Regions from separate parts of the Pandoraea oxalativorans genome, predicted to be linked through region 1. Evidence: predicted binding sites of a transcription regulator. Region 1 holds the regulator's gene; the other holds the start of a gene.
What was found. Region 1 encodes FliA, which starts transcription of late flagellar genes. Its sites were predicted from a motif close to CTAAAGTTTNNNNNNNNNNNGCCGNTA; they were not measured.
Positions count from the first base shown of each region.

Region 1 (14,833 bases):
CTCACGCAGGCGTTGTCGGCCGGCGGCGGCACCGGTCTGGAGCCGGGCCTTGCCGATACGTTGTTGCGTGAAACCCAGGCAGCCGTGACGCGTCAGGAGCGTCAGGGCCTGCCGTCGGTATTGCTGGTTCAACATCCGCTGCGTTCGCTGCTCTCGCGCTTCCTGCGCCGCAGCCTGCCGCAGCTCAAGGTTTTGTCGTATGCGGAAGTGCCAGACACCCGTAACGTGAAAATGACGGCACTCATCGGAGGTCAAGCGTGAAGATTCGGAAATTCTTTGCGGGCACGTGCCGCGACGCACTGCGCCAGATTCGCGAGGAAATCGGACCCGACGCGGTCGTATTGTCCAATCGCTCGGTCGCCAACGGCGTCGAGATCGTGGCGTTGGCGGAAGAGGATCTGGACGCGCTCGCCGGGGGCGACATGCCGACGCATCGTCCGCGTCCCCGTCCTGCTGCGCCGGCCCCGGCGCCCGTGGCGAGTCCCGCCGCCGCCGCGAACGACATCGCCGCGACCAGCGCTTTCGCGCAGTCGATGATGGGCGAGTTGCAAAGCATGCGCGGGTTGCTCGAAGAGCAGGTCGCGGGTCTTGTGTGGAACGACAAGCAACGTCGTTCGCCGGCACAGGGCGAGATTTTGCGCACGTTGCTTGCGGCGGGCTTTTCGGCGCAGCTCGGCCGGGCGCTGCTGGAGCATCTGCCGGAAGGCAGCGACCGCGAGAGCGCTCTGGACTGGGTGAAGAACGCGCTCAAGCGCAATCTGCCCATCATGCCGAACGAAGACGAATTGATGGACCGCGGTGGCGTGTATGCACTCATGGGGCCGACCGGGGTGGGCAAGACCACGACCACGGCCAAGCTCGCGGCGCGTTGCGTAATGCGTCACGGTGCGGAGAAGCTCGCACTGCTCACGACCGACAGCTATCGTATCGGCGGCCATGAGCAGTTGCGCATCTACGGCAAGATTCTGGGCGTGACGGTGCATGCGGTGAAGGACGCGACGGATCTGCGTCTGGCCCTGACCGAACTGCGCAACAAGCATATGGTGCTGATCGACACGGTCGGCATGAGCCAGCGCGACCGCACGGTGCCTGAGCAGGTGGCGATGCTGTGCGGGGCGGAGACGCCGGTGCAGCGTCTGCTGTTGCTCAACGCCACGAGCCACGGCGACACGCTCAACGAGGTGGTGCACGCTTATCGCAGCGCAAGCGCCGAGGGCGGTGGCGACCTGGCCGGGTGTATTCTGACGAAACTCGACGAGACGACCAACCTGGGTTCGGTGCTCGATACGGTGATTCGTCACCGTCTGCCGGTGCATTACGTCTCGACGGGGCAGCGCGTACCGGAGAACCTGCACGTGGCGGACCGACAGTTCCTGATCGACACGGCATTGACTGCGCCGGTGACGGGTTCGCCGTTCGTGCCGTCCGAGGAAGATTTGCCGGCCGTGGTGCGCGGGGTCGATCCCAACTACAGCGGGCTGTTCGCGCCCGCACAACCTTCAGGCGAGGCCTGCTTTGGTTAAACTCGTACTCGATCAAGCTGAGGGGCTGCGCCGACTGGTGGCGCGCCATACCACGCGCATCGTCGCGGTGGTAGGAAGTGCGCCTGAAGCCGGTCAGACGAGCGTTGCCCTGAATCTGGCCAGTGCACTGGCTCATCACGGTCAGGATGTCGTACTGGCCGACGAGAGCGGCCATGCAGCACCGGCGCTCGGTCTGCCGTTGCGTGGCGACATCCACGATGTGCTGGCGGGGCGCATTTCGTCCGAAGCGGTGCGTGTTCAGACGCGCGACAACGTGGTGCTGGTGCCGGTGGCACATCGTCATCCCGAGCGCATCGATCCGCAGCGTGCATTGCCGGTGCTGACCGTTGGCGAGCCGGACGTCGTGATCGTCGACTGCACGCACGCCGGTGGCGTGCTGAGCCCGTTGGCGGCGCATGCGCACGACGTACTGGTGGTGCTCGGTTGTGAACCGGCGTCGATCACGGGCGCGTACTCGTGGATCAAGCAGGCGCATTACGAATATGCACTGGCGCAGTTCCGGGTGTTGGTGAACCGGGCGGAGGATATGGAGGCACGCGTCGTGTGCCGCAACCTGGCCACGACGGCGAGTCGTTATCTGGCGGTGTCGCTGGAGCTGGCCGGGCATGTGCCGTCGGACCGTCAGGTCGTGCGGGCGCGGCATCTGACGCGTACCGTGGTCGATGCCTTTCCGATGGCGCCGGCGGCGGTGGCTTATCGTCAGTTGGCGGCGCAGGTGATGCATTGGCCGTTGGCCATTCGGGACACGGGACCGGCGGCGTTGGGTGCCGGGATCGGTCAGGTGGGCGATTGCGGCGGCGATCGCGGTGTCGAGATGACGCATGGCGTGGGCGCGGTGAGCGCGCACACGGCCTGAGCGTCACGGCACGCGTCGAGAGGAAGCGGAGGGAAACATGTATACCGCGCGCGGGAAGGTCGACACGAACGACACGCTGACCCAATACGCGCCGTTGGTGCGCCGCCTGGCGCTGCAATTGATGGCGAAGCTGCCGGCGAGCGTGGAATTGGAGGATCTGATTCAGGCTGGCATGCTGGGGCTGCTCGATGCGGCGAACCGGTATCAGGAGACGCAGGGCGCCCAGTTCGAAACGTACGCGAGCCAGCGCATTCGCGGGGCGATGCTCGACGAGTTGCGCGAGCTGGACTGGGCGTCGCGCGGCATTCGCAAGACGGCGCGCGAGATCGAGAAAGCGGTGCAGCGACTGGAGCAGCGGCTGGGACGGGGTCCGTCGGAGAGCGAGATTGCGGGCGAGATGTCGATCGGGCTGACCGAGTATCAGCAGATGCTGCAGGATGTGCACGGCTGCCAGCTAATCTATTACGAAGATTTCGAGTCGGCGGACGAAGAGCCGTTCATCGACCGCATTTGCGCGGACCCGGGCGCGGATCCGTTGACGATGCTGCTCGACGAGGGTTTGCGCGGCGGCGTGGTGGATGCCATCGACCGTCTGCCGGATCGCGAGAAGTTGCTGATGAGCCTGTATTACGAGCAGGGCCTGAACCTGCGCGAAATCGGCGCTGTGCTCGAAGTCAGCGAGTCACGCGTTTGTCAGTTGCACAGCCAGGCGATCTCGCGCTTGCGCGCGACGCTGCGTGAGAAGGCCTGGACTTCGGCGAATTGAACCGAAAGACAACCTTGCTAAGGGTCTCTGGAACGCAAAGGCAGAGAGAACCCACACAAACGGAAGCTACCTATGGCGATGTGACGGGGCGCTGACAAGACAGCCGGAACATGCGGGGGGCCATGCCATTGGCAGAGTTGGATGAACTGCCGAGAGACGACTACGCGTCGAGGCAATCAGCCTTCAACTTGTGGCACTCGCAGACGAGTTCCACGGTCATTTCACCAAGCTCTTCGAAAATAGTGAGCAGGAAGCGGTGGGGTATTTCCTTGCCAGCATCGGTGGTCGTGCAGGTAGTAAGAGCCAAGATGCGCTCTGAAAGTGTGTTGAGTTTGTCGACGGAAGCGTGGACTAAGGAAGCTGCGGGAAGATGAAGCGTCATGCGGGGCACCTCTAACTAGCCAATCTGAGATTCCCGCCACCCGTTGCATTGCGCAAGGGGTGGGCGGGCACTGGACTAGGTTGACGAACCGCTGATGATTCGGATTAGGCGGCACACCCGAAGGTGTCCCAATCCAGGCCCGCCCATTGAAGCAAAGGCGTGGCACGGCGCACACGAAAGCCGCAAACGTCGCGGCTGTGTGCCCGAAAACATCGTTCGGGTCGTCAAACCCGGTCGCGTTTGGGGCGCGACGGGAACCAGATTACCGATCTAACTCCGAGGGCACCACGCATTTGGAGTCGCATTCTAGGTCACCCGCTGAGATTCAGAACATTCCGATGCTTCAATGGGGATTCTTCTCGTTCGAGGGCGGGGCAGCTAGTTGGTTGGTCCAGCGTCGGAGACGGCTTGCCGTTTCGACCGAGGGTTACGCTTGGTACGGGCTTTTGACGCCATGGACTCTGACGGCGGCATGAAGTGGAAATGGTGTAGACGAGCGTACGAGGGTGACTAGTCATCCGGCTCCGCTTAGATTCGCTCCACGACGAAGTCACTCGCGCCCCCTTCAAACCATCCTCGCATGCCGTTGCATATCGCTTCGGTGTACAGGTAGTCCTTCGTGTAGTCCGCGATAGGAAGACAAGCGTCGCCCGGAGCGATTATGAACGTCGGTGTGTTCGGACGTTGGAACATGGCTTCACGGTCCGCGTACGCGTGCATTTTCCTTTGCGCTGTCCATCGCACCTGCGGCGGCCGAGAAAAGGCGTGTAGGCACAACCCCACAATGGCCAGAATTGAAGTGGAAAACAGAATTTTCATGGTCTAGGGGCATCGAACGCTGGATATTCGCGCACGCTAATCGTTCCTTCTTCCGGCGACACGCGCAACGCGTAACCCAACGACTTTCGAAGTCGTTGTTATCGGTAGATGTACCAGGCGTGCGTTCTACTTGAGTCGTGTGCGGTGGGACCCTGCGAGTATGTTGTCCCATCAAGCGCGATAGCCGTGTCACCGAAGCCAGACGTGACGGAAGGCAGTCGCGAATCGCTGATTGGAGTTGTTCCACCACTCTGCGCCAACCTCAGCTCTCGCTATTCTCTATCTGCTCCAGCCGAATTTCCGGACTTCAGAGGAACTTCGTTTTCCAACAAATCGTGTATTAATGTCCATCCCGCCCCCTTTCCAACGCAAAAAACCGGCACAAAAACCATATATGGATCCTTTGCGTCATGGCGCTCCCAGTCAGACCCAGACAAGAATAGGCAGTCGTCGCCTTTTGTCAGCCGGAAAAGAACACGCCCTGGCAAGGACTCCCTGACCATGGCTCCAGAATGGATGTCGGTGGTTATGAGCGCTCGCCGCGTGGGAAACGCTCCGTCCCAGAGAGTCGGCTGATTCAGTTTCCAGGCCATGATGATTATTGTTACGCAAGTGGTGACCAGCATGAGCCGATACAACATGGTCATTGGATGGGAATGAATTTTGGATATTCGGTCCGCTTGTGCACTCGCTTGGAGCGCGATACTGCGAGCAAGACCTCTTTGGGACTTACAGTCGCGGTCGAGTCGAAAGTGAAGAATCGGGGATCATGTGCAAGTATGCCAACCATTTCCAGCACATCGGCCACATTGGTCGAACAACTGTCCGTAAACAAGTTGTATGGTCGAGTCGCATCGACTCGATGGTCCAACTCCGCTTTGACAATCGCCATCTCTCCCGGGGATAGCCGCAACGTTAATCCAACGACATCGCGATAGGTGCGATTTGACGCAAGGTACCGCTCTCGCGGCTCAATTGCGTACGTGTTTTGAGATCGAGAGTATGTATCGCCATTGATATCAATCGCCACATGCCCCCACTGCGACCCATAGCTCTTTAGACGTCCGTCAAAAATCAGGACCTCAATATATTGGGTGTCGATGATTATCTCTTTGACGCGGGAATCAGACTTCGGTGTCGTAGTTCGTGTAGCAACCTTCCGATATCGAGTGCCGTCCGGACCTACGTGAATGGAGTTGACCCTGTAAAACCGGACACACCATCACACTAAGGTTGCTGAATCCATCGAGCGCCGGAACTCGCGAGGCGAGCGGTATTTCAGCGCGCTATGGGGGTGCTTCTCGTTGTAATGCTCAAATGCAATGGCCAGATTGTGAGCAGCGGTTGCAGCATCCGGCTTCGGCATGAAGGCGACGTAGTCGCGCTTCATCGTTTTCACGAAGCTCTCGGCCATGCCGTTACTTTGCGGACTGCACACGGGCGTGGTCAATGGCTTTAGTCCGATGTTCATCGCAAACCGGCGCGTATCGTCAGCCGTATAGCCCGAACCATTGTCGCTCAGCCACTCGATTTCGGACGGCGTATGCACCTCGTTGCCGAACCGATTTTCCACTGCGGCCAGCATCACGTCGCGCACAATGTCGCCGCTGTGGCCTGCTGTCGTCGCCGCCCAGCTCATCGCTTCTCGGTCGCAGCAATCCAGCGCAAACGTCACACGCAGCGGCTCGCCGTTGTCGCAGCGGAACTCGAAGCCGTCCGAGCACCATCGCTGATTGCTGCGCGCGACGGCCACTTTGCCATCATGTCGACGGTGGGCTCGCGGCGCAATCGGTCGGCGCTGCGTCAGCAGCCCATGCGTTCGCATGATGCGATAAATGCGCTTGGCATTGAACGGCGCCAGTCCAACTGCAACGCGCTCGTTGCGCAACGTGCCCCAAACCCGCCGGTAGCCATAGCTGGGCAAATCGCCGACGACACGGCGGATTTCCTCGACTACAGTTTCGTCGTCGGTCGGCCTTGATTGCCGGCCATCGCGCCACGTCGCCGGACGCGACAGTCGTGCCGATACGTTCGAGCGCGACACGCCGAGAACTTCACAGACCAGTTTCACTGGCCGTCCTCCGGCAGCAAGGGCGAGTGCGCTATCCATTTTTTTGCTCGGCTGTATTCAACTGCTTCCCGGAGAATCTCGTTCTCCATTGTTTTTTTGCCGAGCATCCGTTGCAGCTCGCGAATCTGCTTGAGCGCATCAGCCAACTCCGATGCCGGAACCACTTCTTCGCCAGCCTTGACCGCTGACAGGCTACCGTCCTGGTACAGCTTGCGCCAGTGGAATAGCTGGTTCGGGTTCACGCCGTAATGGCGCGCGACCATTGAAACCGATTTTCCCGGTTCGAAACTCTCGCGAACCATCGACAGTTTCTGCTCCGCCGTCCAGCGACGCCGGCGCTCTGGGCCCGTCAACACTTCCATCACTTCCTGCTTGGTGTTAGTCAAAAACACAGTCTTATGCCTACCCGTTATTGTAAGTGGGTCGCTGTGTCCGGTGTTTCATGGGGCCGCTCCAGTGAAATTGTTCGCCCGGCATACTCACCCCGCGAAGTAAAAGGTGACTGACTCCGCATCGGCAACTGATGAGAGCAGGTGTGTTTGCCCACGTTCGTTGGTCTCGCCGTACTCTACTTCACCGCTTGATCGCTGAACCGCGTATTGGGCCCCTGCCATCGGTTCTCCAACGACGTTGCGAAGGACGAATTTTTCGTCATAGCATTCCTGTTCGGTTGGCGCGGCGAGTGAAGGTAAAGGCGTCGACTCCTCAGCCACCGGCTTTGCCGATGTTGAGTCACGCACGCTCTCTTCATCGAATATGGTGAATTTACGCCCGTGAACAGCAATGATATGTGGTTGCTGCTCGCAGCCGCAGTGAACTAAATCGCCGCTCACCGCTTGCCGACGCATTCCAGACGTCATGTCCTTCATGCGCCTGCTATCGCTAATGCCGGCACCGCCGATCACAACGCCCTTACCCTTGCACGCAGCACACCACGCGGCATCGCCAATGAATACAATTCCTCGGCGCGCACCGCTGGCGTCCTCAATCGTGCAGCGCCTGTCGCTAGCGAAAACGCGACTGTTGGAATGACTTGTTAGTGGATCGCCATCGACCACTGCGTAATAGAGCGTCATGTCACCTCACGTAGGAAACGTACATCGAATTGCGTTGACGGGACTGAACGGTACTGGAGTGCGGGCAAGTCTTTCAATGGGAAACGACGCAAATCAATTCGGCGCTCGAGGAGGTCGATCGGCAGCGCTGTCCACCTGCATATGAGCCCGAAGGCGCAGCAGGAGAACGTGTTTCCAACCCGGGCACTTTAGCGAGCGCGGTCCAACGCCTTTGCTTGACGCTACACGGAGGACGACTTCGGCGCGCTTGCTGACGTAGAGCGGGAGTGCCCGCCATCGACCGTCTCCTCGAGCGGGAGAAGTTGCTGATGAGCTTGTGCTATGAGCGGGGTTTGAACCTGCGTGAAATCGGTGCCTTGCTTGAAGTCAGCGAGTCACGTGTCTGTCAGTTGGGCAGCCAGGCGATTTCGCGCTTGCGCACGACGCTGTGCGAGAAGGCTTGGACTTCGGCGAATTGAACTGAAAGACTCAAAAGAATTCCTCGAAAGCGTTTCGCTTCGAAGGATTTTTTTTGTTGCCCGAGGATTCGTCCACAGATTTTTCGGACAATGGCTGCTTGAACAGACGGTGCCGATCTTGCCACCATTTCGGCATGGACACGAATCACTACACTTACTACCTGACTTGGTCGTCGGAAGATGGCGAGCATGTCGGTCAATGCGCAGAATTCCCCGCCTTATCCTGGCTGAGTGCAACCCCGGACGAGGCGCTGGAGGGTATTCGGAAGACGGTCTGCGAAGTCGTAGACGATATGCGGACGAACGGTGAAGCGGTCCCGGAAGCGCGGCGGCGTTAAGCCGTAACACTCCCCCCGCTCGAACGCGGGGTGGTGCGGCCGTCGGGGCCGTAGAGCGGAGTGTTGTTGCCCGGGCCGTAGAGGACGTTCAGGGCTTGCTGGGTGTACGTGAGGCGGGTGTTGATGAGCAGGCCGTTCGTGTCGTTGGCGCGCTTGGCCTCGGCGGCGGCGGCGAGCAGGGCCTTCCACGCCGTGTCGACCTTGGCATCGGCGGCGGCCGCTGCCGTCGCGCCTGCTTCGTCAGGCGAGTAGCCCAACGCATTCAACTGTGCATCGCGTTCGCGGCCAAGGGCGGACAACTCCGCGACCGCGCGCGCCTTGCGTTCCGTCAGGTCCGGCAACGCGTCGAGCGTGCCGTTGACCAATGCCTGCTGTTCTTCCCCGAGCAACGTCGAAAACGTGCCGATTGCGGCAGTCTCAGCAGTCAGGGCGTTCAGCAGGGCATCGGTGGTCATGACTTCGATTGCGCAGAGAGCAAATCGCGTGCGGTCGAGATCAGACCGTCCGCAATCTTGGAGGTATCAATAGCCAGTTGGCCGTTAGCGATCGCCGTCTTGATCGCCGCAACCTTCGCCACGTCGATGTCGGCCGTGCCGGTCGCAGCCAGCGCTTCCTGCAAGGCACGCATCTCCGACGACAAGGCGCTCGTGCTCACGCTCGCGCCGCCAGCGCTCACAGCAGGTGCCGCGCCAGCGTCGGTGTTCACAGCGCCAGCCGTCGTCCGATCCGTCGTCGCCTTGCTCGCGCCGACACCATTCAGCGGCTTGGCGGGTGGTTCGATTTTCATGTGCTTTCCCCAGAAACCTGCCTGTGTAACGGCATTATCCGCCATAACTTTAGGCAAGTAACATCCTGTTACCAGTTCAAGTGCCCGGGTGATTTCAGCGAATACTTAACGAAAGTAAGCAATTACTTCCGTCGCTATCTTTTCACTTCTTACAGCGCAACTTCGACTTCGACGTTGCCATTCTTTCCTGACTTCACGGTGCCGCTGACGACCTGCCCGGCACGCGTGCGCACCTGTACGGGATCGCCCGCGCTGGCACGTGTGAGCACCTGACCTTCCGTGCTCACTTCAAAACCCGACCCACGCGAGACGACTCGCACGGTTTGTCCCTGCTGGACGGCAATCGCGCTGCGCAGCAGGTCGGAGCGGATCGGCAGCCCCGAGGTAATCCGGTTCACGGCCACCGTGCCGACGATCTGACCGGCATCGGTCGCGACCGTGCGCGGCAACAGCGTGAGATCGCCCTGACGCGGCGACAGATCCGTCGGCCCGATGGTTTCGCCCGGATTGATCTGGCGTGCCGCGACGAAATACGTGGCGTTGATGCTCACGCGCGCTTGCAGATACAGCGTCCACGGACGCTCTCCCGCACACCGCACGCCGACGCTGGTCGCGCCCCAAAGGCGCGCACCCGGCGGCAGGAACGGCTCAAGCGCCGAGCACGCAGGCATGCGGTCCGAGACCGATTCGCCCACGGTGATGTTGACCTGCCCCGGCAAGCCGGTGGTCTGCTCACGCAGGAAGCGCTCGGCAGTCTGCCGGATCACCTGGGTGTTCTGGAATTGGGACGCCTGGGGTTGCGGCTGGGGTTGCACGGGCGCAGCCGTGGCGACCGGTGCCTGCTGCGTCTGAACGGGCGCATTCCCCGTGGCGGTCGCGGGACGCACCATCGTCGGCACGTTCGACGCGACACCGCCTGCGGCGGCATTGTTGCCGGGGATGACGATGGCGCTGGGCCCAAGCGTGTTGCCGAGGTTCTGGGCAGCGGGATCGGTGGCGATGCCGGGATTCGTACCCGTTGCAGCCTGCACCGATGTCACGAGTCCGGCCACGCCGAGCGTCGCGAGCATCGCAGCCATCAGGCCGCGTCGCGCACTCGTAAGTATTTGAAAGTTCGGGGACATTTTTGCGGACGAGCGCTGGCCGGTCCGCTGCACGTCGTACGTGCGCGGGGCATTGGCGAATGAGTCGCCGAATTTGCCTGCCATGCTTACTCTCCTTGCTTGAACGGCTTTCGCGTTGCGAAGCCGACGACACCGGGCAGTGTCCCTGTGCCTGGGGGGCGAACCCCGCCCGATGCCGTCAGGAAGCCATTCTAGAGATGTCGCGTCACGGGGCATGGCTCGAAATGGCGGTCAATCTCCTTCCTATTCCTCCGATTGAATCCCGGGGGGGACGCATACGATGCGAAGCATGCCAAAAGGTCCCTATTTTTTCCGGGCCGGGCAGGACACCCCGTCTGCGCACCGCGCGATGGCCGCAAGTCGGCGCAGCAAACGACTGAGCAGGCCCCGGACGCAGCACGGGCAAGTTTCTTGAGCATCACCAAGTACCCAGCATCAAGGCAAGCATCGGGCGAGACGAGATCATGGACAAACTGGACGCGGCATTGCGATTCTCCCAGCAGGCGCTGTCGATGCGCGCCTACCGCCAGGAGGTGATCTCGTCGAATATCGCCAATGCGGACACGCCGGGATACAAGTCGCGCGACGTCGATTTCAATAACGCGTTGAATCAGGCTGTGGAGCGCGGTGCGCAGCAGCAACTCGCCACCGAGTCGAGCGTGTCGCTCTCGCGCACGTCCTCGCGCCACATCGCCGGGCGCGGTGTGACGACGGCACCGCCGATGGGCGGCCCGGAGCTGCTCTACCGCGTGCCATATCAGCAAAGCGTCGACGGCAACACCGTCGAACTCGATGCCGAGCGTGTGAACTTCGCCGACAACGCCGTGCATTATCAGACGGGCCTCACAGTCCTGAGCAGCCAGATCAAGACGATGCTGGCCGCCATCACCAGTCAAGGGTAAGCGCCATGCCACTCATGAGCATCTTCGACGTTGCCGGCTCGGCCATGACTGCGCAGTCGCAGCGCATGAACGTGACGGCCAGCAACCTGGCCAACGCCGAATCGGTGACCGGCCCGGATGGCCAGCCGTATCGCGCCAAGCAGGTCGTGTTTCAGGTCAATCCGGTCACGGGCACCGATGTCGGCGGCGTGAAGGTCGCCGGCGTGGTGGAAGACCCGTCGCCGCTCAAGACCGTGTACGACCCGAAGAACCCGGCCGCGAACGCACAGGGCTACGTCACCATGCCCAACGTGAATCCGGTGGAAGAGATGGTCAACATGATCTCCGCTTCCCGCTCGTACCAAGCCAACGTCGAAGCGCTCAACACCGCCAAGACACTCATGCTCAAAACCCTCACGGTCGGCCAGTAAGGGGCCGCGCGGAGACCAGAAGAAATGGCCAGCATCAATACGTCGAACGCCGCGAACTTTTCGCAGAACTTCCTCGACTCGATCAACGGCACTGCCAGCAACAGTTCGAGTTCGAAGTCGTCGGCCGGTAGCGCGGACGATCTGCAAAACAGCTTCCTGAAGTTGCTCGTCGCACAGATGAACAACCAGGATCCGCTCAACCCGATGGACAACTCGCAGGTCACGTCGCAGCTCGCGCAGATCAGCACGGTCTCGGGTATCACGCAGCTGAACACCACGCTCTCGTCGGTGACGTCGCAACTGAATTCGACCCAGAGCCTGCAAGCCGCCGCGCTGGTCGGCAAGGGTGTGCTGATCCCGGGCACCAGCATCGGCGTGGGCAGCACCAAGGCCGACGACGGCACGGTCAAGAAGACGGCCACCCCGTTCGGCTTCGAACTGCCGAGCGACGCCGACACCGTCAAGATCGAGATCAAGGACAGCACCGGCAAGACGATCCGTACCGTCAACGCGGGCGCGCTCGATGCCGGCGTGCAAGCCCTGACGTGGGACGCCAAGGACGATGCGGGCACCGACGTGGCCGACGGCAAGTACACCCTGAGCGTGACCGCTACGGCCAACGGCAAGGCCGTGACGCCGACGCTGCTCTCGTACGCGCAAGTGCAAAGCGTGGTCGCCAGCACGACCGGCTCTCCGCTGCTCAACGTGGGCACGGGCTCGAACATCAAGCTCTCCGACGTTCGCGAAATTCTCTGATCCGTAGCTCTGATTCGTAAGCGCTTAACTCTTTTCGAACCGTATTTGTCGCGATACCCGTCGTCGACAACCGAATTTCAGGAGTAACACCATGGCCTTTTCGACCGGACTGAGCGGCCTGAACGCCGCCTCCAAGGACCTGGACGTCATCGGCAACAACGTTGCCAACGCGGCCACCGTCGGCTTCAAGCAGGGTCAGGCGCAGTTCGCCGACATCTACGCCAACTCGCTGTTCGGCGCAGGCAACAACACCGTCGGTATCGGTACGCGTGTGGCCGCCATCGCGCAGCAGTTCACGCAGGGCGACATCACGGTCACGAACCGTCAGCTCGATCTGGCGATCTCCGGCAACGGCTTCTTCCGCGTGTCGAACAACGGCACCATCGCCTACTCGCGTAACGGCCAGTTCTCGCTCGACAAGAACGGTTACATCGTCAACTCGAACGGCGATCACCTGACCGGCTATCTGGCGGGCCCGAACGGCATCATCAACAGCGTCTCGCCGGTCGATCTGCAGATCCCGACGGGCGATCTGGCCCCGACGGCTACCAAGAAGATCACGGGTCAGTTCAACCTCGACTCGCGCAGCGCCGTGAACACCACGCCGTTCTCGATCACCGACCCGAACTCGTACACCAACGCCACCTCGCTCAAGGTCTACGACTCGCTGGGCAATTCGCACGACGTCAACCTGTACTTCAAGAAGACGAGCGTCGACACCACGACCAACAACGCCACGTGGACCGTGTACGCCTCGGTCGACGGCACGACGCAAGTCGGCACCGGCCCGATCGGCACGCTGACGTTCAACTCGTCGGGCAGCCTCGTCTCGCAAACGGATTCGACCGGCGCGGCCGTGACCGGCCCGATCACGCTGCCGACGATTGCCTACGGCAACGGCGCTGCCGCTGGCAACCTCACGCTGAACCTGACCGGCACCACACAGTTCGGTAACAGCTACACGCCGAACACGCTGACGCAGGACGGTTACTCGTCGGGTCGCCTGACCGGCTTCACGTTCAACGCCGACGGCACCATCGTCGGCACTTACTCGAACACGCAGTCGATGGTGCTCGGCCAGGTCGCACTCGCGAACTTCAACAACGTGAACGGCCTGATCCCGCTGGGCAACAACCTCTGGTCGGAATCGGCCGCGTCGGGCATCCCCATCGTGGGCGTGCCGGGCGGCACGAACCTCGGCAAGCTGCAGGCCGGCGCTGTCGAAGCGTCGAACGTCGACCTGACGGCCGAACTGGTCCACATGATCACCGCGCAACGCAACTATCAGGCGAACGCGCAGACGATCAAGACGGAAGACCAGTTGATGCAGACGATGGTCAACCTGTAAGACACGGAGCGGCGCGTATGCGTAACTTGCAGGAGGGGCGTCGATGGATCGTCTGATCTATATCGCCATGACCGGCGCAAAGCAGGCGATGGAGCAACAGTCGACCACCGCCAACAATCTGGCGAACGTCTCGACGCCGGGCTTTCGCGCCCAGCTCTCGGCGTTCCGTCAGGCGCCGGTGCGCGGGGCCGACGGATCGACCGGCACGCGCACGTTCGTGACGACGTCCACGCCGGGCACCGACTTCACGCCCGGCGCCATGCAGCAAACGGGCCGTGCGCTCGACGTAGCCATTCAGGGACAGGGCTGGCTGGCGGTGCGCGACGCGCAGGGCCGCGAAGCCTATACCCGTGGCGGCAACCTCGAAATGACGGCCGACGGCCAGATCACGTTGCATGGCCTGCCGGTCATGACCGACGCCGGTCCGGCTGCCGTGCCGCCGGGGGCTGCCGTGACCGTGGGCACCGACGGCACGATCTCGGCGCTGGGGCAGGGCGATCCGCCCAATTCCATCGCCGTGATGGGCCAGCTAAAGCTGGTCAACCCGCCCGAGGGCAACCTCGTGCGGGGGGACGACGGCCTGTTCCGCATGGGCAATAACGCACCGGCGCAGGTCGATCCGAATGTCGTGGTGGTCGCGGGCTCGATCGAGACCAGCAACGTCAATCCGGTCAGCGGTCTGGTGAACATGATTTCGCAGTCGCGGGCCTTCGAAATGCAGATGAAGATGCTGCAGACGGCCGACACCAACGAACAATCCGCCAACCAGTTGCTGAACTTCAGCTAACGGACGGCGAGTCGCCAGACGACAGCCAGCCGCCACCGTACACGGGGAGAAACATCAAATGATCCGTTCGCTCTACATCGCTGCCACCGGCATGAACGCCCAGCAGACGAACATGGACGTGATTTCGAACAACCTGGCCAACACCAGCACGAACGGCTTCAAGAAAGGCCGCGCGGTGTTCGAGGATCTGCTGTATCAGACGATCCGCCAGCCGGGTGCTCAGTCGTCGCAGCAAACCCTGCTGCCCTCGGGCCTGCAACTGGGCACGGGCGTGCGTCCGGCCGCGACCGAGCGCATCTTCACGCAGGGCAACCTGACGTCGACGGCAAACGCGAAGGACGTGGCCATCAACGGCGACGGCTTCTTCCAGGTGCTCATGCCGGACGGCACGACCGCCTACACGCGCGAC
Region 1 covers NZ_CP011253.3:5,484,632-5,499,464, reverse strand. Annotated here, with positions in the region: gene flhA (flagellar biosynthesis protein FlhA) at 1-261, shown strand, start outside; partial or broken gene flhF (flagellar biosynthesis GTPase FlhF) at 321-1,523, shown strand; gene MB84_RS24315 (MinD/ParA family ATP-binding protein) at 1,516-2,400, shown strand; gene MB84_RS24310 (RNA polymerase sigma factor FliA) at 2,438-3,166, shown strand; gene MB84_RS24305 (hypothetical protein) at 3,327-3,548, opposite strand; one part of gene MB84_RS24290 (IS3 family transposase) at 5,590-6,485, opposite strand; one part of gene MB84_RS24290 (IS3 family transposase) at 6,485-6,800, opposite strand; gene MB84_RS24280 (PAAR domain-containing protein) at 6,918-7,514, opposite strand; partial or broken gene MB84_RS24275 (sigma factor-like helix-turn-helix DNA-binding protein) at 7,769-7,972, shown strand; gene MB84_RS30575 (hypothetical protein) at 7,900-8,172, opposite strand; gene MB84_RS24265 (flagella synthesis protein FlgN) at 8,307-8,765, opposite strand; gene flgM (flagellar biosynthesis anti-sigma factor FlgM) at 8,762-9,097, opposite strand; gene flgA (flagellar basal body P-ring formation chaperone FlgA) at 9,247-10,305, opposite strand; gene flgB (flagellar basal body rod protein FlgB) at 10,683-11,123, shown strand; gene flgC (flagellar basal body rod protein FlgC) at 11,129-11,533, shown strand; gene flgD (flagellar hook assembly protein FlgD) at 11,558-12,289, shown strand; gene flgE (flagellar hook protein FlgE) at 12,381-13,637, shown strand; gene MB84_RS24230 (flagellar basal body rod protein FlgF) at 13,681-14,424, shown strand; gene flgG (flagellar basal-body rod protein FlgG) at 14,483-14,833, shown strand, end outside.

Region 2 (14,833 bases), 920 kb from region 1:
CACGCGCGCGCCGTACGATCGGCGACCAGTTTCGTAACCCCGAGGGGCAACCCCGCACGGCAGAGCGCACCCTTCGTGGTGGCGCGGCCGCTGGCGCACGTGAGGAGGACGCGTGATGAACGAAGACGATATCCGCCTGCTCGCTTACGTCGACGACGCGCTGCCTCCGACAGAGCGCGCGGAAGTGGAAGCGGCCATTGCCGCGTCGCCCGAACTGGCCGACGCGGTCGCGTCGTTGCGGGCCTCGCGTCTGCCGTATCGCGAGACGTTCGCAGCGCAAATGATTCCGCCGGTGCCGCAGCGGCTGAGCGCGGGTCTCGACGCACTCCTGCGCGAACACGCGCAACGTCAGGTCTCGCCGCCCGTTCAGGATGTTCAACCGGACGCTCACGCGCCCGACGCCGTTAATTCGACGGCACCGGTGCCGTTGCAGCCCGCGCGCGTCGACACCTCGCACAACGTGCCCGCTGCCAACGATGCGCCTGCCGGACGACGCGTGCGTCCGTGGTGGCTCGCAGCGGCCTTTGCGGCGGGTGTCGCGGCGACGGCGATTACGCTGCCGTTGATGTCGGGCGTGCTGAATCGCTCGGGAGCCGGGGGCTTCATGACCGCCTCTGTCGCCCCTGCGCCCGCACAGGGCCGGACGTGGGTGCGCGCCGCCGCGGAGTATCAGCAGTTGTATGCGCGTGACACGGTGGCGTCGATCCACGTCGACGACAGCGACACCGAGCGCACCGTCGGCGAGATTCGTCAGAACGACAAGCTCGACATCAGCGTGCCCGACCTGCGCTCGCAGGGCCTGACGTTCAAGCGCGTGCAGCGTCTGCGCTGGCAGGACCGTGCGCTGGTGCAGATGGTGTATCTCCCGGCGACGGGCGATCCCGTGGCGCTGTGTGTGGTGCGCGATACGCGTCCCGATCAGAGCGTGGCGGAACAGCAGATCGACAAGATGGGCGTGGTGACGTGGCGCAAGGGACAGATCGGCTACGCGCTCATCGGTGCGCCGGGGTCGACCGATCTCGAGGCGGTGGCGAAAGCACTGGCCGACGGTCCCGTCGCGCCGCTGTACGGCATGTTGATGCTGCCGGACGTACCGTCGCCGCATAAGGCCTCATAACGACAGTCGTGTTATTCGCACGTCGCACCAAAGCAAACGCCCTCGATCCGAGGGCGTTTGCCATTGCGGGACAGCGATTGCGATTACGCTTGCGCGAGCGCGCCATCGCGAAGTCGCCACAAACCGAGCGGATTCGCTTCCTGCAACGCTTCGGGCAGCAGGGCGTCCGGCAGATCCTGATAGCAGACGGGACGCAGGAAACGATCGATCGCCGATGCGCCGACGGACGTGAACATCGCGTTCGACGTTGCCGGGAACGGGCCGCCGTGCACCATCGCGTGACACACTTCGACGCCCGTCGGGAAGCCGTTGGCGAGAATGCGTCCGGCGCGACGCTCCAGACTCGGCAGCAGGCGGCGCGCGTTCGTGGTGTCGTCAGCGTCGAGTTGCAGCGTGGCCGTCAACTGACCTTCCAGACGTTCCGTGATGGCGATCATTTCGTCGACGGTGTTGCAAGCGATCACGACCGACGCAGGCCCGAACATTTCGTCGTGCAGTGCAGGCGTGGCGAGAAACTCGGCGGCCGTCGTACGGAACAGGGCCGCCTGCGCCTGACATGCGCCGCCCGCCTGACCGCGTGCGACGAGCGTCACGTTCGGCTCGTTGGTCAGACGCGCGACACCCTTGTCGTAGGCCTGATGAATGCCTGGCGTGAGCATGGTGCCTGCGGCCTTGGCCGTCAGCGCATCGGAGGCGGTCTGGCAGAAACGTTCGAGCGCGTCGCCTGCGAGGCCCAGTACCAGCCCCGGGTTCGTGCAGAACTGACCGACGCCCATCGTCAGCGAATCGACGAATCCCTTTGCGATGGCATCGCCGCGTGCAGCCAGCGCTTCGGGCAACAGGTACACCGGGTTGATGCTGCTCATCTCGGCGTATACGGGAATCGGCACCGCGCGCGACTGTGCGATGCGTTGCAGTGCGAGACCGCCATTACGCGAACCGGTGAAGCCGACGGCCGCGATCGCGGGATGCGCCACCAGCGCCTCGCCCACGGCACGTTCGCCAACGAGCAGCGAGAACACGCCTTCCGGCAGATCGAGCTTCTGCACGGCCGAGCGAACGGCGCGTGCCACGAGTTCCGACGTCCCCAAATGTGCGGAGTGCGCCTTTACGATCACCGGGCAGCCCGCCGCGAATGCCGACGCCGTATCGCCGCCCGCGACGGAGAACGCCAGCGGGAAGTTGCTCGCGCCGAACACCGCCACCGGACCGAGGCCGATCTTCGCCAGACGCAGGTCGCTGCGCGGCAGCGGTTCGCGAGCCGGTTGTGCGGGGTCGATGGTGGCGTCGAGGAAATGTCCGTCGCGCACCACGCGGGCGAACATCCGTAACTGACCGACGGTGCGTCCGCGCTCGCCTTGCAGACGCGCGACGGGCAGGCCGGTCTCGGCGTGTGCGCGTTCGATCAGGGCGTCGCCCAGATCCAGGATGGCCTGTGCGACCGCTTCCAGAAATTCGGCGCGCTTCGCCAGCGGCAACGCGCGAAACGGATCGAACGCTGCGCGCGCCAGTTCGCAAGCCCGCTCGACGTCCTGCACGGTGCCCGCGCCGAACGACGGCGTCAGGCGTTCGCCACGCGACGGGTCGAACGCTTCGAGCGTTCCCGCACTGCCGCGCACGTCGGCGCGGCCGATCAACATCTCACCGGTGATGTGCATGCGGCGCCCCTTAGCCTTCGACCTTCTTGATGAGCGCGTCGAGCGCGGCGAGTTCGTCCGGCAGCAGGTCGGTCAGCGGTGCGCGCACCGGACCGGCGTCGCGGCCGACCAGCCTGGCACCCGCCTTGACGATGCTCACGGCGTATCCCGCGCGACGGTTGCGAATCTCCAGATACGGCAGGAAGAACGTGTCGAGCAGGTGGCCGATGGTCTCCTGATCGTTGTTGCACACGGCGCGATAGAACTTCATGGCCGTCTTCGGAATGAAGTTGAACACGGCCGACGAATACACCGGCACGCCCAGCGCGCGGTAGGCCGCTGCATAGACTTCGGCCGTCGGCAGGCCGCCCAGATAGGAGAAGCGATCGCCCATGCGACGACGGATCTGCACCATGCGCTCGATGTCGCCCACGCCGTCCTTGAAACCGATCAGGTTCGGGCAGTTTTCGGCCAGACGCTCAAGTTGGTCCGCACCGAGCTTCGAGTTCGCTCGGTTGTAGACGATCACGCCGATGTTCACGGCCTTGCAGACCTGTTCGACGTGCGCGGCAATGCCGTCGAGACTGGCTTCCGTCAGGTAGTGCGGCATGAGCAGCACACCCTTTGCGCCCAGACGCTCGGCTTCCTTCGCGTATTCGATGGCCAGACGGGTCGGCCCGCCTGCGCCCGCGAGAATTGGCACCTTGCCAGCACACGTGTCGACGGCCGTCTTGATGACGGCGCTGTAATCCTGCGGCGTGAGCGAGAAGAATTCGCCCGTGCCGCCCGCCGCGAAGAGCGCCGTCGCGCCGAACGGCGCGAGCCACTCCAGACGCTCGGCGTAGCCGCGTGCATTGAAGTCGCCGATTGCGTCGAAGTCGGTCACGGGGAAAGACAACAAGCCGTCCGAGACGATTTGCTTGAGTTCTTGAGGTGCAGTCATTTCAAGAGTTCCTGTCGGCTGATGGGCCGGATTCGATGAATAAAGGAGGCGCTCAACCAGCGCTCGGCGCTGAGTTATATGTCATCGTATAACATGTGTTGAAGTCGAACAAGAGGGTGGTCTGTCGAATGGCAGTGGGATAAACCCGCAAAAGGCGTGGGAAGGGTTTTTCCCGATTCGTGCAGAGGCCCGTAAAGCCACGCATTGCTCGATATCTAGATGTATGATGACGCATAAGTGACGGGTGGTTGAGCGAACATCAACGACTGCCCGTGGTTTTTGTGCCATGGCCCGGGGGAAGCGACAGATCGCAGGCAGGGAAAAAGGCGAACGTCGTGAAACGCGGGGGCTGGCAGGATGAGAGGGAAGAGGTGAAGGACATGGCAGCAACGCAGGAGACGGCTGGCGGGAAAAACGCGCCGCGCTACATTCGGATGCAGGCGGAGGATAACGTCGCCATTGTGGTGAACGACGGCGGCCTGCCCGCCGGCAGTCGGTTCGCGGACGGACTCACGCTGCTCGATGCCGTGCCGCAGGGCCACAAGGTGGCGCTGACCGATCTGGCCGCAGGGGCTGCGGTGGTGCGTTACGGTGTGGTCATCGGCTACGCGGCGCGCGATCTGAGTGCAGGCAGCTGGGTCAACGAGCGGAACCTCGCGATGCCCGAAGCGCCGTCGCTAGACCGTCTGCCGATCAGCACGCGTGTGCCTGCCGAACTGCCGCCGCTCGACGGCTTCACGTTCAGGGGCTATCGCAGCGCAGACGGCTCGGTCGGCACGCGCAACATCCTCGCCATCACGACCACGGTGCAGTGCGTGGCGGGCGTGGTGGAGTTCGCCGTCAAACGCATCAAGGAGACGTTGCTGCCGCAGTATCCGAACGTCGACGACGTCGTCGCGCTCGAGCATACGTATGGCTGCGGCGTGGCCATCGACGCACCGGATGCCATCGTCCCGATCCGCACGCTGCGCAACATCTCCACCAATCCCAACTTCGGCGGCGAAGTGATGGTCGTGAGTCTCGGCTGCGAGAAGTTGCAGCCGGAGCGTCTGCTCCCGGCGGGCAGCATTCCGATCGGGAGCGCCGATGCCGACGGGAAACCCGACACTGTCTGTCTTCAGGACGATGCGCACGTCGGCTTTCTGTCGATGATCGACTCGATCCTGACCATGGCGCGCACGCATCTTGAGCGGCTCAATGCGCGTCAGCGCGAGACGGTGCCCGCCTCGGAGCTGATCGTCGGCGTGCAGTGCGGAGGCAGCGACGCGTTCTCCGGCGTGACGGCCAATCCGGCCGTGGGCTTCGCCACCGATCTGCTCGTGCGCGCGGGCGCGACGGTCATGTTCTCCGAAGTCACCGAAGTGCGCGACGGCATCGACCAACTGACCTCACGCGCGGCCACGCCGGAAGTGGCCGAGGCGATGATTCGCGAGATGGCCTGGTACGACGCGTATCTGGAGCGTGGGCGCGTCGACCGAAGCGCCAACACCACGCCGGGCAACAAGCGCGGCGGGTTGTCCAATATCGTCGAGAAGGCGATGGGGTCGATTGTGAAGTCGGGCAGCGGGCCGATTCACGGCGTGATTTCACCCGGCGCGAAGCTCGACCGCGAACGCCAGCGCGGGCTGATCTACGCGGCGACGCCCGCGAGCGATTTCATCTGCGGCACGCTGCAACTGGCCGCGGGCATCAACTTGCATGTGTTCACGACCGGACGCGGGACGCCTTACGGACTCGCCGAAGTGCCCGTCATCAAGGTGGCGACGCGCTCGGATCTGGCGCGTCGCTGGCACGATCTGATGGATGTGGACGCCGGACGTATCGCCACGGGCGAGGCCACCATCGAAGACGTGGGCTGGCAGTTGTTCCACCTGATGCTGGCCGTCGCAAGCGGTGAAAAAACGTGGGCCGAGCGATGGGGGCTGCATAACGCGCTCACGTTGTTCAACCCCGCGCCGGTGACCTGAGACCGGCGCGTCGATGTGTCGGTGCGCGGGCGTGAGACTCAGAGGTCGGCTTGCGTTTGCGCGAGTCCGAACTCAAGCATGGCGGGCACGAAGCAGTGGTTGAGCGTGTCACGCCGCGACAGCTTCGCGAGGACATAGCGGCGAAACGGCGTGAGCGTGCCCCAGTCGCCGACGTCCGGCGCAAGCAGGTCGGCCATCTCGCACTGCTTGAGCAAGCCCGGCGGCAGGGCGTTCATGTCCTGCCAGGCCGTGGAGGCGGCGTCGACACTGCGCGCGACGGCCTGCCCGAGATGATCGCGCGCGATCTCGTCCAGACGCGCCCCAAAATCTTCGTCACCCGGCACGCACGACGCGAGCGTCTCGCGCGCTTCCTGAGGCAGGCGCTGCCAGTCCGCCAGCGACAGATGCTGGCCGTTACGATCCAGATTGAAGCGAATCGCCATCGTGATGTATTTGAGGTTTTCGCAAGCTTCAATTTCGAAAACAAACATCGGCAGACGCTGGTAAAGGTGCATGACTGTCACTCCTTGTGTGGCGACGTATCGCATGCGAACCGATTGTACTCGCGCCCCGAGGGCGATTGCGGACGCGGCGGGCGCGTGACGATGCGGCATGGCGACGCATCGACGCGGAGATCTGGCCGATGTGGCTCCGCTTTCGACGTCCCCCTGGCAGGTGTTGTCTTTCCAAAATTGCCGATTGTTCTTGGGAAAACTCTCAAAAGCGCTCGGGCGAACACTGAAAAATTCCATCGTTTTGCCAGACGTCTCGTAGCACGGAAAGGCTGTCGTTGAGCGGCAGCCCAGCGTTTTCGGACAGTTCACATCCCCTGCGATGTGAAGCGTCCTAGAGATTCGGTTCTTTCCCAAGGCCGTCCGGATTTCCTAAGGTAGGCGTTCTGCCGATCCATTCCGGTCCATTCCCGATCCACCGCCGACAGGAGCCGACATGCCACCCCGTACGTCTGATGCGTTGCCCATGCCTTTCCCATTTCTTCCCGTAGTTCTGGAGTCGCCCAAGGCGTCAACGTCGCACGGCTTAGCCGCGTCGCCCGAGGTGTCGGAGCCTGCGAGCCGTGCCAGCGCGGTACGCAATAAGCCGCGAACGAGCCGTCGCCCGGCGGTGGTCGAGGCCGCACAGCCGCCGGGCATGGGCGGCGATGGCGGCTGCCCGCTGAGGGTGGAGGTGGTGCGCAGCGTCGCGCCCGAATGTCTGACGCTGCTCGGAGCCATCGTCCGATGAGCGCCATTGCAACTCACCCTGTGTCACACGCGCCAGACGATGCGGGCGGAGAGACATCGGTGTCTGCGGGGGGAGCGGTGTGGGTGATGGCTTCGCCGCACGCGCAATGGACATGCGCGCCGGACGCCGTGACTGTGTCGTCCTATGAAGTGTCGTGCACGCTGCACGAGACCCCCGTCGACACGGCGTCGTGGCTCGAACGCATGAGGCATGGTGTGTTGCTGGCGCGCGCGCCGGTGCCCGGGACTTGGCTGGCAACGCTTGTCGACGAAGCACTGGTGCAGGTGTTGCCTGCAACACCTCGTGGCAGTCAGGACATCGTGCCCGCGTTCGGGCGGATCTGCGACGCATGGGTGCGCGGCATTTTCGCGGCCCCGTTCTGGACGCGTTTCCTCGCGGGCGAGTCGAGCGACATTCAGGTCCTGGCGTTTATCGCACAGCTCTACCATCGCGCGGCAGGTGCCGACGTCCACAATCGCATTGCCGTGGAGCGCTGCACCGACGCGGCGCTGCGGCCGCTGCTGCTGCGTCAGTACCGGGAGCAGCGCGGTCAGGCGACGATGCTGGCCGCAGGGCTGTTGCGATGCGGTCCGGCGGCGCGCACGTTTCTGGACAGCGGCGCCTTCGACGCGACGCACGCGTTGATCGACTTCATCATCGGCGCGGCGGGCGACATGCCCGCTTACGTCGGATGTTGTGCGCTGTGTCAGGCGCCCGCAACGGTGCGCGCAGCCAGCGAGATCGAAGCGCAGTTCGAGGCGCTCGCGCAGCGCTATCCGTCGGCGGCCGACGGCTTCGCGGCCGTCTGCGCACATGCCCGTCATGACGCGAGCGTGTGCGGCGGCACGGCGTTGCTCGCGCAATGGGTGGAAGACGCGGGCGAGCCGGACGTGACGTCGCGGTTGCGCATGTTGCGCGGCGCGTACGGTGTTGCGGCGGCGTATCGGGCGATGTTCGACGCGTTGCATCGGCTCGACGAAGAACTCTGACGAGCGAAGGGTTGTGTAGTCCTGAGGTCGACGAGCAACGCATGCCCCCGATTGGGGCATGTCACTCGTATAATGGCGTCCCAACGGCGGGGGCGGTTGCGGCTCGGCGCCGTCCGCCCCCTGACCATGACAACCCAACTCGCCTACCTCGCCGCGCTCGGTGCCGCCCTTTGCTGGGCTTGCAGCGGCATGATCGCCATCACGCCTGTCCGTCAGGCCGGTTCGTTCCCCTTCAACTACGCCCGCATGCTGCTGGTTTTCGCGATGCTGCTGTTCGCACTCGCGGTGCTGCGCGGCTGGCCATCGCTGTCGCTTGAGCAGTGGTTGCGGCTAACCGCGTCGGGGCTGATCGGCATTCTCGTGGGCGACACGATTCTCTACACGTCGCTCGGACGCCTGGGGCCGCGCCGCAACTCCATCGTCTTCGCCACCAATGCGCCGATGACGGCCGTACTCGGTTACTTCTGGCTGGGCGAAGCGCTGGGCTGGCAGGCGGTCGCGGGCGTTGCGCTGGTGACGGCGGGCGTGGCGCTCGCCATCGCCTTCGGCGGCCGTCGTGAGGATGCACACCACTGGGAGTCGGTACGCGGCGACGTGCGCGTCGGGGTCGCCATCGGGCTGACGGCGGCGCTGTGCCACTCGATCGGCACGCTCATCGCCAAGCCCGTGATGGCGGCTGGTATGGACCCGGTGGGCGCGTCGGCGGTGCGCGTGGGCGTGTCGGCGCTCGGGCTGACGATCCTTGCGGCACGACGCGGGCGAGGCATCTTCTCGGACTTTACGCCGGGCACGCTGGCGCTCACGGCGGCTTCCGGTTTTGTCGGCGTGGCCGTCGGCATGACGTTGCTGCTGTATGGCATGGGGCACGGCAACACGGGCGTCATCGCGACGCTCTCGGCGACCACGCCGGTGATGGTGTTGCCGTTGCTGTGGATTCGCACCCGGCAGCGTCCGGCGGCGGGCGCCTGGTGGGGCGCGCTGATCGCCAGCGCCGGGGTGGCGCTGATCTTTAACCGCTGACGTTGAGGATTGTGCGCCCGTCGCGCCTGAAACGGCTTAGCGTGGGACGGGCGTTTGCAGGGCGTCGGCGCTCGGGTGCGATGCTTCGGTGCCAAGCGTCGGCACCTGAACGTCCTGCGTGGGCGCGGGGCGCGGCACGCTCGGCGTGAGCAGGCGTCGCAGCCACGCGGCGATGCGCTCGAGGACGCCCGGATCGTCGTTGAACAATTCGGGGCGCAGCACGCCCAGATACTCCAGAATCTGATCCGCTTCCTGAGCGCCGACCGAGCCGTAAATGACGGCGAGATCGAGCAGCGCTCGCAGCTCGCCAAGCTTTTCGCGGGCTTGCAGCGAGCGGGCGGTCTCCACTGCACGCTTGGCTTCGAACACGCGTTCGCGCAGCACCGACGCGGTGCGCCATGCGGGCGTTTGCAACGTGGCCTCCAGCGTTCGCAGGTCCTGCGCCGACGTCACGATCTGACCGGCGAGCGATTCCACGATGCGCTCCTCGCCTTTTGCTTCCCTCACGATGCCTTCGGCCCAGCGGCTAGCCTGACGCGCCATGTCTTCGCGCGACCATTCCGGGCGTGAGACGAAATAGAACCCGTGCTGGCGCGCCTGATTGAGGATGATCGAGACGACGTCCGGAAACTGCTTGTCGAATGTGCGCTTGGCCCACGCGTAGTGGCCGCCCGCGAGCAGTTGGGCGACGGCGGCTTCCGTGAGCGGCACGGTGCTGTCGAGCAGGCGTGCGCGCAGGAAGTCGTCGAAGGGCGGCGGCGTGAAATGGCGGTCGACGGCAGAGGAGATGCGCACGAAGGCGTCGAAATCCTTTTGCAGGTCGGCCAGCGCGCTGTCGGAGAGCGTAAGGGCGATGCGACTCATCGTGACCGACTCCCGGGCGCGGCGATGGCGTGTGCGTCCCACGCGAGCGAAGTCGCGTTGGCCGGTCGAATGTCGGTGCGAGTGCCCGTGTAAGTGAGGCGGGCCACAGGCGCAGACGCCGGAGCCCGTGCCACGTGCATCCCCATTGCGCGTGAAGTCATGTGCAGCGATACGTATCAACGGTGCGCTGCGGTCATGGCCGTGCGCTGTGAGATGGGCTGTCCCGCCGGACGTTCGTCACGTCCGGGGCGGGCAGCATGAGTCTGCATGCATCAACGGCACAACGGCGTAAAAACTTTAGCCTTCGGGGCGCATTTTCTTTGAACGCCTTGTGGAGACGGCCGCCGGGTCACTCGCCGTTGGCGGGGCGCAGCAGATAGACGGCGAAGCGCGAACGGGTGTCGAGCCAGACGCGCTCGATGTCCCAGCCAGCGGAGTTCGCGAGGGCGCGGAACTCCGTCTGCCCATACTTGTAGGAGTTCTCAGTATGGATGGACTCGCCTGCCGAGAAATCGAAGCGATGGCCGAGAACGGTGGCTGAGAACGCGCGCTGTGCGACCAGATGCATCTCGATGCGGCTGGCCTTCGCGTTGAAGCGGGCTTCGTGACGGAACGCGTCCAGCGGCAGGTCGCCGTCGAGTTCGCGGTTGATGCGCACGAGCACGTTCAGATCGAACTGCGCCGTCACCCCGCGCGCATCGTCGTACGCGGGCAACAGCACGGCAGGATCCTTGCACGCGTCCACGCCGACGACCATGCGCCGGTGCGCGCCGAGCATCTTGCCGACATGCGCGAGGAAAGCCGCCGCCTGTCCGGGGGCGAAGTTGCCGATTGTCGAGCCGGGGAAAAAGCCGAGGCGCCGGCCTTGCGTGTCGTGCAACTGCGGCGGCAGGCGGAACGGGCGGGTGAAGTCGGCGCGCACCGGCAGCATCGGAATGCCGGGGCAGCGGCGCGCGAGCGTGGCGACGGCGTCGTCCAGAAAGTCGTCGGCAATGTCGACGGGGACATACGCGCGTGGGGTCACGAGGGCGTCGAGCAGCAAGGGCGTCTTGCGGCTCGACCCGCTGCCGAACTCAACGACGACGGCGTTCGGTCCCACAACATCTGCAATCGCGGCGGCGCACTCGCCGAGCAGAGCGGTTTCGGTGCGGGTCTGGTAATACTCGTCGAGGCCTGTGATCTCTTCGAAGAGTTCGCTGCCGCGCTGGTCGTAGAGCCAGGCGCTGGGCAGGGTTTTCGGCGTATGGCCGAGACCGGCGAGCACGTCGGTGGCAAAGGCGTTTTCCGGCAGTGACGGGCAAACGAACGCCGTGGCTTGTTGGGATTGCGTAGCTTGCAACATCAGCGGTCCTCCGCGAGCCTCAGGCCGCAGAACTGCCAGCGCTGATGCGGGTAGAAGAAGTTACGGTACGTGGCGCGTGCGTGTCCCGGCGGCGTGGCGAGCGATCCGCCGCGCAGCACGAACTGTCCGCACATGAACTTGCCGTTGTACTCGCCGACGGCGCCCGAGGCCGTCCGGAATCCCGGGTATGCGACGTATGGACTGGCCGTCCATTGCCATACCGGGCCAAAGCGCTGCTCCATCGTGGGTTGCATAGGGGACGACGCGCTGCCTGCGCCGCGCGCCGCCACCTCCCATTCTTGTTCTGTCGGCAGACGCTTGCCCGCCCAGCGCGCGAAGGCGTCCGCTTCGAAATAGCTCACGTGTTGCACCGGGGCGTCGTCGTCGACGGGCTGCATGCCCGCGAGCGTCATCGACTGCCATTCGCCGTCGTGCAGCTCCCAGTAAAGCGGATGCCCCCAGCCTTCGCGTTGCACCGTCGCCCAGCCATCGGAGAGCCAGAGTCCGGCCATGCGGTAGCCGCCGTCTTCGATGAAGTCGCGCCATTCGCCGTTCGTCACCACGCGCGACGCGATGGCGAAGGGCCGGACCAGCACGTCGTGGGCGGGCGTCTCGCAATCGAAGGCGAAGTGGCCGCCCGAACGGCTCTCGTCACCCGGATGCCCGATGCTATGTCGTCCGCCGCCGTGCTCGATCCATTGCAGCGGTGCACTCGCGTGAAGCGCTGCCGACGGCGGACGATGGGCGGGACGCAACGGATTCTGTGCGAAGAGATGCAGCAGGTCGGTGTGCATCAACTCCTGATGCTGCTCTTCGTGATGCAGGCCGAGCGTGATGAGCGCGACGGTGTCGGGCGCGAGATCCGGGTGTTGCAAGAGTCCATGCATGGCAGCGTCGACGTGGCGGCGATAGGCGAGCACTTCGTCGAGCGTGGGGCGCGTGAGCAGCCCGCGCTGCGGACGCGGATGACGCGGACCGGCAGCTTCGTAATACGAGTTGAAGAGGTAGGCGAAGCGGGGATCGTAAGGACGGTAACGGGGTCCAGATCGCCCGGACGCGGCGTTCGATTCGCTCAGCAAAAACGTCTCGAAAAACCAGGTGGTGTGGGCCAGATGCCACTTGATGGGGCTCGCGTCGGGCATCGACTGCACGGTGGCGTCGGCGTCCGAGAGGCCCTGTGCGAAAGCGACGGAGGCGGCACGCACGGCGTCGAATCGCGCATGCAGGGACGTGACGGGCGACGTGATCGACGAGGCCATCGCTGCATTGTTGGACGGCCCATCGCGAGCGGTCCGCGAGGGGGAAACGTTGGAGGAGGTGCCTGAGGGCGCCTCGGCTTGCGACGTACAACAGGGGACGGTCATAGGAAATATCCGGGGACACACCGTGTTGTGAAACGTGCTGCCTATTGTAGACCTGTTGCCGGGGCGTCATGTACCCCCAGTTTGGGGCCAGTATGTGACGGTTCGTAACGTCGGTTGACGCTCGCGGTCGTCTACCTGCATCGCCGCGCGCCACAAGCCTGAGCGCCGTGTCGGAGGATGCCTACATCAACCAGCCGGTGAGGCCGACAAGGCGTACCGACGTTGCGATGACGAGGCCTGTTGCCGCAGGCATCAGGCCGGAAAGCAGATGCTGGACGAGCGGCGTCTGTCCCCACTTGGCGTAGGCGAAGCCGATCGGGATGATGACGATGGTGGGGCAGAAGTAAAGACCCGCGACGGCAGCGGCGGCCCCTCGCGGACCGCGGAAGCGACGACCGAGGACGGTGGCGATATTGGCGACATTGGGACCGGGCAGGAGTTGCGCGAGCGGGAGCAGTTCAGCGAATTCCCGGTCGGTGAGCCAGCGGCGTTGGTCGACGACCATCCGGCGCGCCCAGGGCAGGACACCGCCGAAGCCTGTCGCACCGACGGTGCCGAAGGCGAGCGCAAGGTCCCAGCAGGAGGGGTGTTCGGTGGGATTGGGAGAGGTGGAGTCGGGGACTGACGACGCGGGGTGTGAGGCGTCGGACGGCGGGGAAACGTGGGATGTCACGATTGTCCGTTGCCGGAGGCGTGGGGGTGGCCTTGAAGGGGGCCGTGGAGTTCGTGTTCGAGGCGCACGACTTCCTGAGCGACGAGTGCGATGGCGTTACGGATTTCCATGAGCGCGGTGTATAGGGCTTGCGCGTTCTGGGGGGAATGCATGGCGACGTCGCGGGCGGCGGTTTCGATGGCGTCGAGCGACAGGGCGATGCGGTCGAGATTCTCCAGCATGGGGCGATCTCCGTTGACGCGCACAGTGCGTGCATACCCCCATGATACCCAACTGACGTATCTCGGTGGGGGATGTTAGAATGCGTGCCCTTGCCGGGGTGATGAAATTGGTAAACATAGCGGACTTAAAATCCGCCGCCTTCGGGCTTGCCGGTTCAAGTCCGGTCCCCGGCACCACTAAGGCTTCGAGCCGCATCACGCCAGACACAGGCATTCCTGTAATTTCGGGGGCTTGTATTGGATGTCCCGTCCCAGCAGCCGTGCAATAGCGTGGTCAAAAGTAGCCCAAGAAGGCTATTTTCGCAGCTCATTGCACCAGATTTGCATCGAAATCTGCACCAAAAATCGAAATCTGCACCAAAAAGTTCACGCGGAGTTTGCCGCGAGCTTCTTTCGCGCGGAGCGTCTATATGTTCGCTCTGGAATTTTTAAGCGCAGATCTGAAATAGTTTTTTCTTGTCGTTAACCACCGTGTCGCCGGGACGTACTAGTGGCTGAAGTCGGCCAAGAGCAGACATTTCAGTGGGTGCACCGGGTGTCCGCTGAGCCGCCGGATGTGGGCTTCAAGCGTTCACTTGGCGGGCTCAGCTACCGGAAACTTCCAACAACTACCATTGAGCATTTCTGCGCGAGGACGATAGAGGCGCACCATGTAATTCCAGCCGTCCAAGATCGGTATGCAGTTCGGCCCCGGGCTCACGGAGACTCAACGCACCCTTACCAGCGGCGGCGGATAGTAGGTGCCATTCGCCACCCCGTCGATCGGGCCATAGTATCTGAACGTCAGCCTGTATCGTGTGCCGCGTGGTGTAGGAAGCCAGTTCCCTTCAGGGGCATCGGCCGGCTTTTCCGCTGCAAAATAGAGCGTCAGGGATCCATCTGCGCCATAGGTGAGACCTGCCGCTTCATTGAGAAGATACTTCTTCTTATCGTTCGGCAAGACACGGTAGCGGGCTGCGTCCACGGCGATCACGGACCAGAACCAAGTGGCGAATCGGGAGGGCAGTGCCGCTTTCGGAAAGGTCAGCGTATATACGTTCTCGCCGCTCAATTCAATGCCATTGGCATCCTTCGCCGCCCGATAGTAGAGCACCTCCGGTTTGACATTTGCCCAGATGCCACCACGATTCACCAATGTGCGCGTCAGGTAATCGGTGCTGTATTCGCCGACGACAGACGGTCGCGCCCAACTGTTACGTATGCTGCCGTGTCCAATGATGTCGCCAGCACTGGCCAATTCCCTGAACGCCTGTGTGCGAATCACGCGATCAATTCGAGTGCGCTCTTCCGGCATTTGTGCCGCGCTGGCGATGCGGCGAACGAGAGCCTGCATCTCGCGAAATCCGGGATTCCGGTCAGCCTCGCTGTCCAATGCCGCATTTGCAGAATCAAATGCTTCGACACCCGGAAACGTTGTGTCATCGAAGATGAGCGTTTTCGGAATGTCAGGTGGC
Region 2 covers NZ_CP011253.3:4,561,465-4,576,297, reverse strand. Annotated here, with positions in the region: gene MB84_RS20140 (RNA polymerase sigma factor) at 1-116, shown strand, start outside; gene MB84_RS20135 (anti-sigma factor family protein) at 116-1,117, shown strand; gene MB84_RS20130 (aldehyde dehydrogenase (NADP(+))) at 1,201-2,775, opposite strand; gene kdgD (5-dehydro-4-deoxyglucarate dehydratase) at 2,786-3,697, opposite strand; gene garD (galactarate dehydratase) at 4,078-5,664, shown strand; gene MB84_RS20115 (nitrate reductase associated protein) at 5,703-6,179, opposite strand; gene MB84_RS20105 (hypothetical protein) at 6,993-7,895, shown strand; gene MB84_RS20100 (DMT family transporter) at 8,022-8,915, shown strand; gene MB84_RS20095 (DUF4088 family protein) at 8,952-9,779, opposite strand; gene egtD (L-histidine N(alpha)-methyltransferase) at 10,129-11,121, opposite strand; gene egtB (ergothioneine biosynthesis protein EgtB) at 11,121-12,380, opposite strand; gene MB84_RS20080 (chromate transporter) at 12,667-13,158, opposite strand; gene MB84_RS20075 (hypothetical protein) at 13,155-13,379, opposite strand; tRNA gene MB84_RS20070 (tRNA-Leu) at 13,472-13,556, shown strand; gene MB84_RS20065 (DUF1214 domain-containing protein) at 14,086-14,833, opposite strand, start outside.
Region 2: a site for FliA is predicted at 10,053-10,079, ahead of MB84_RS20095 (DUF4088 family protein). Genes of this name have one in related genera too.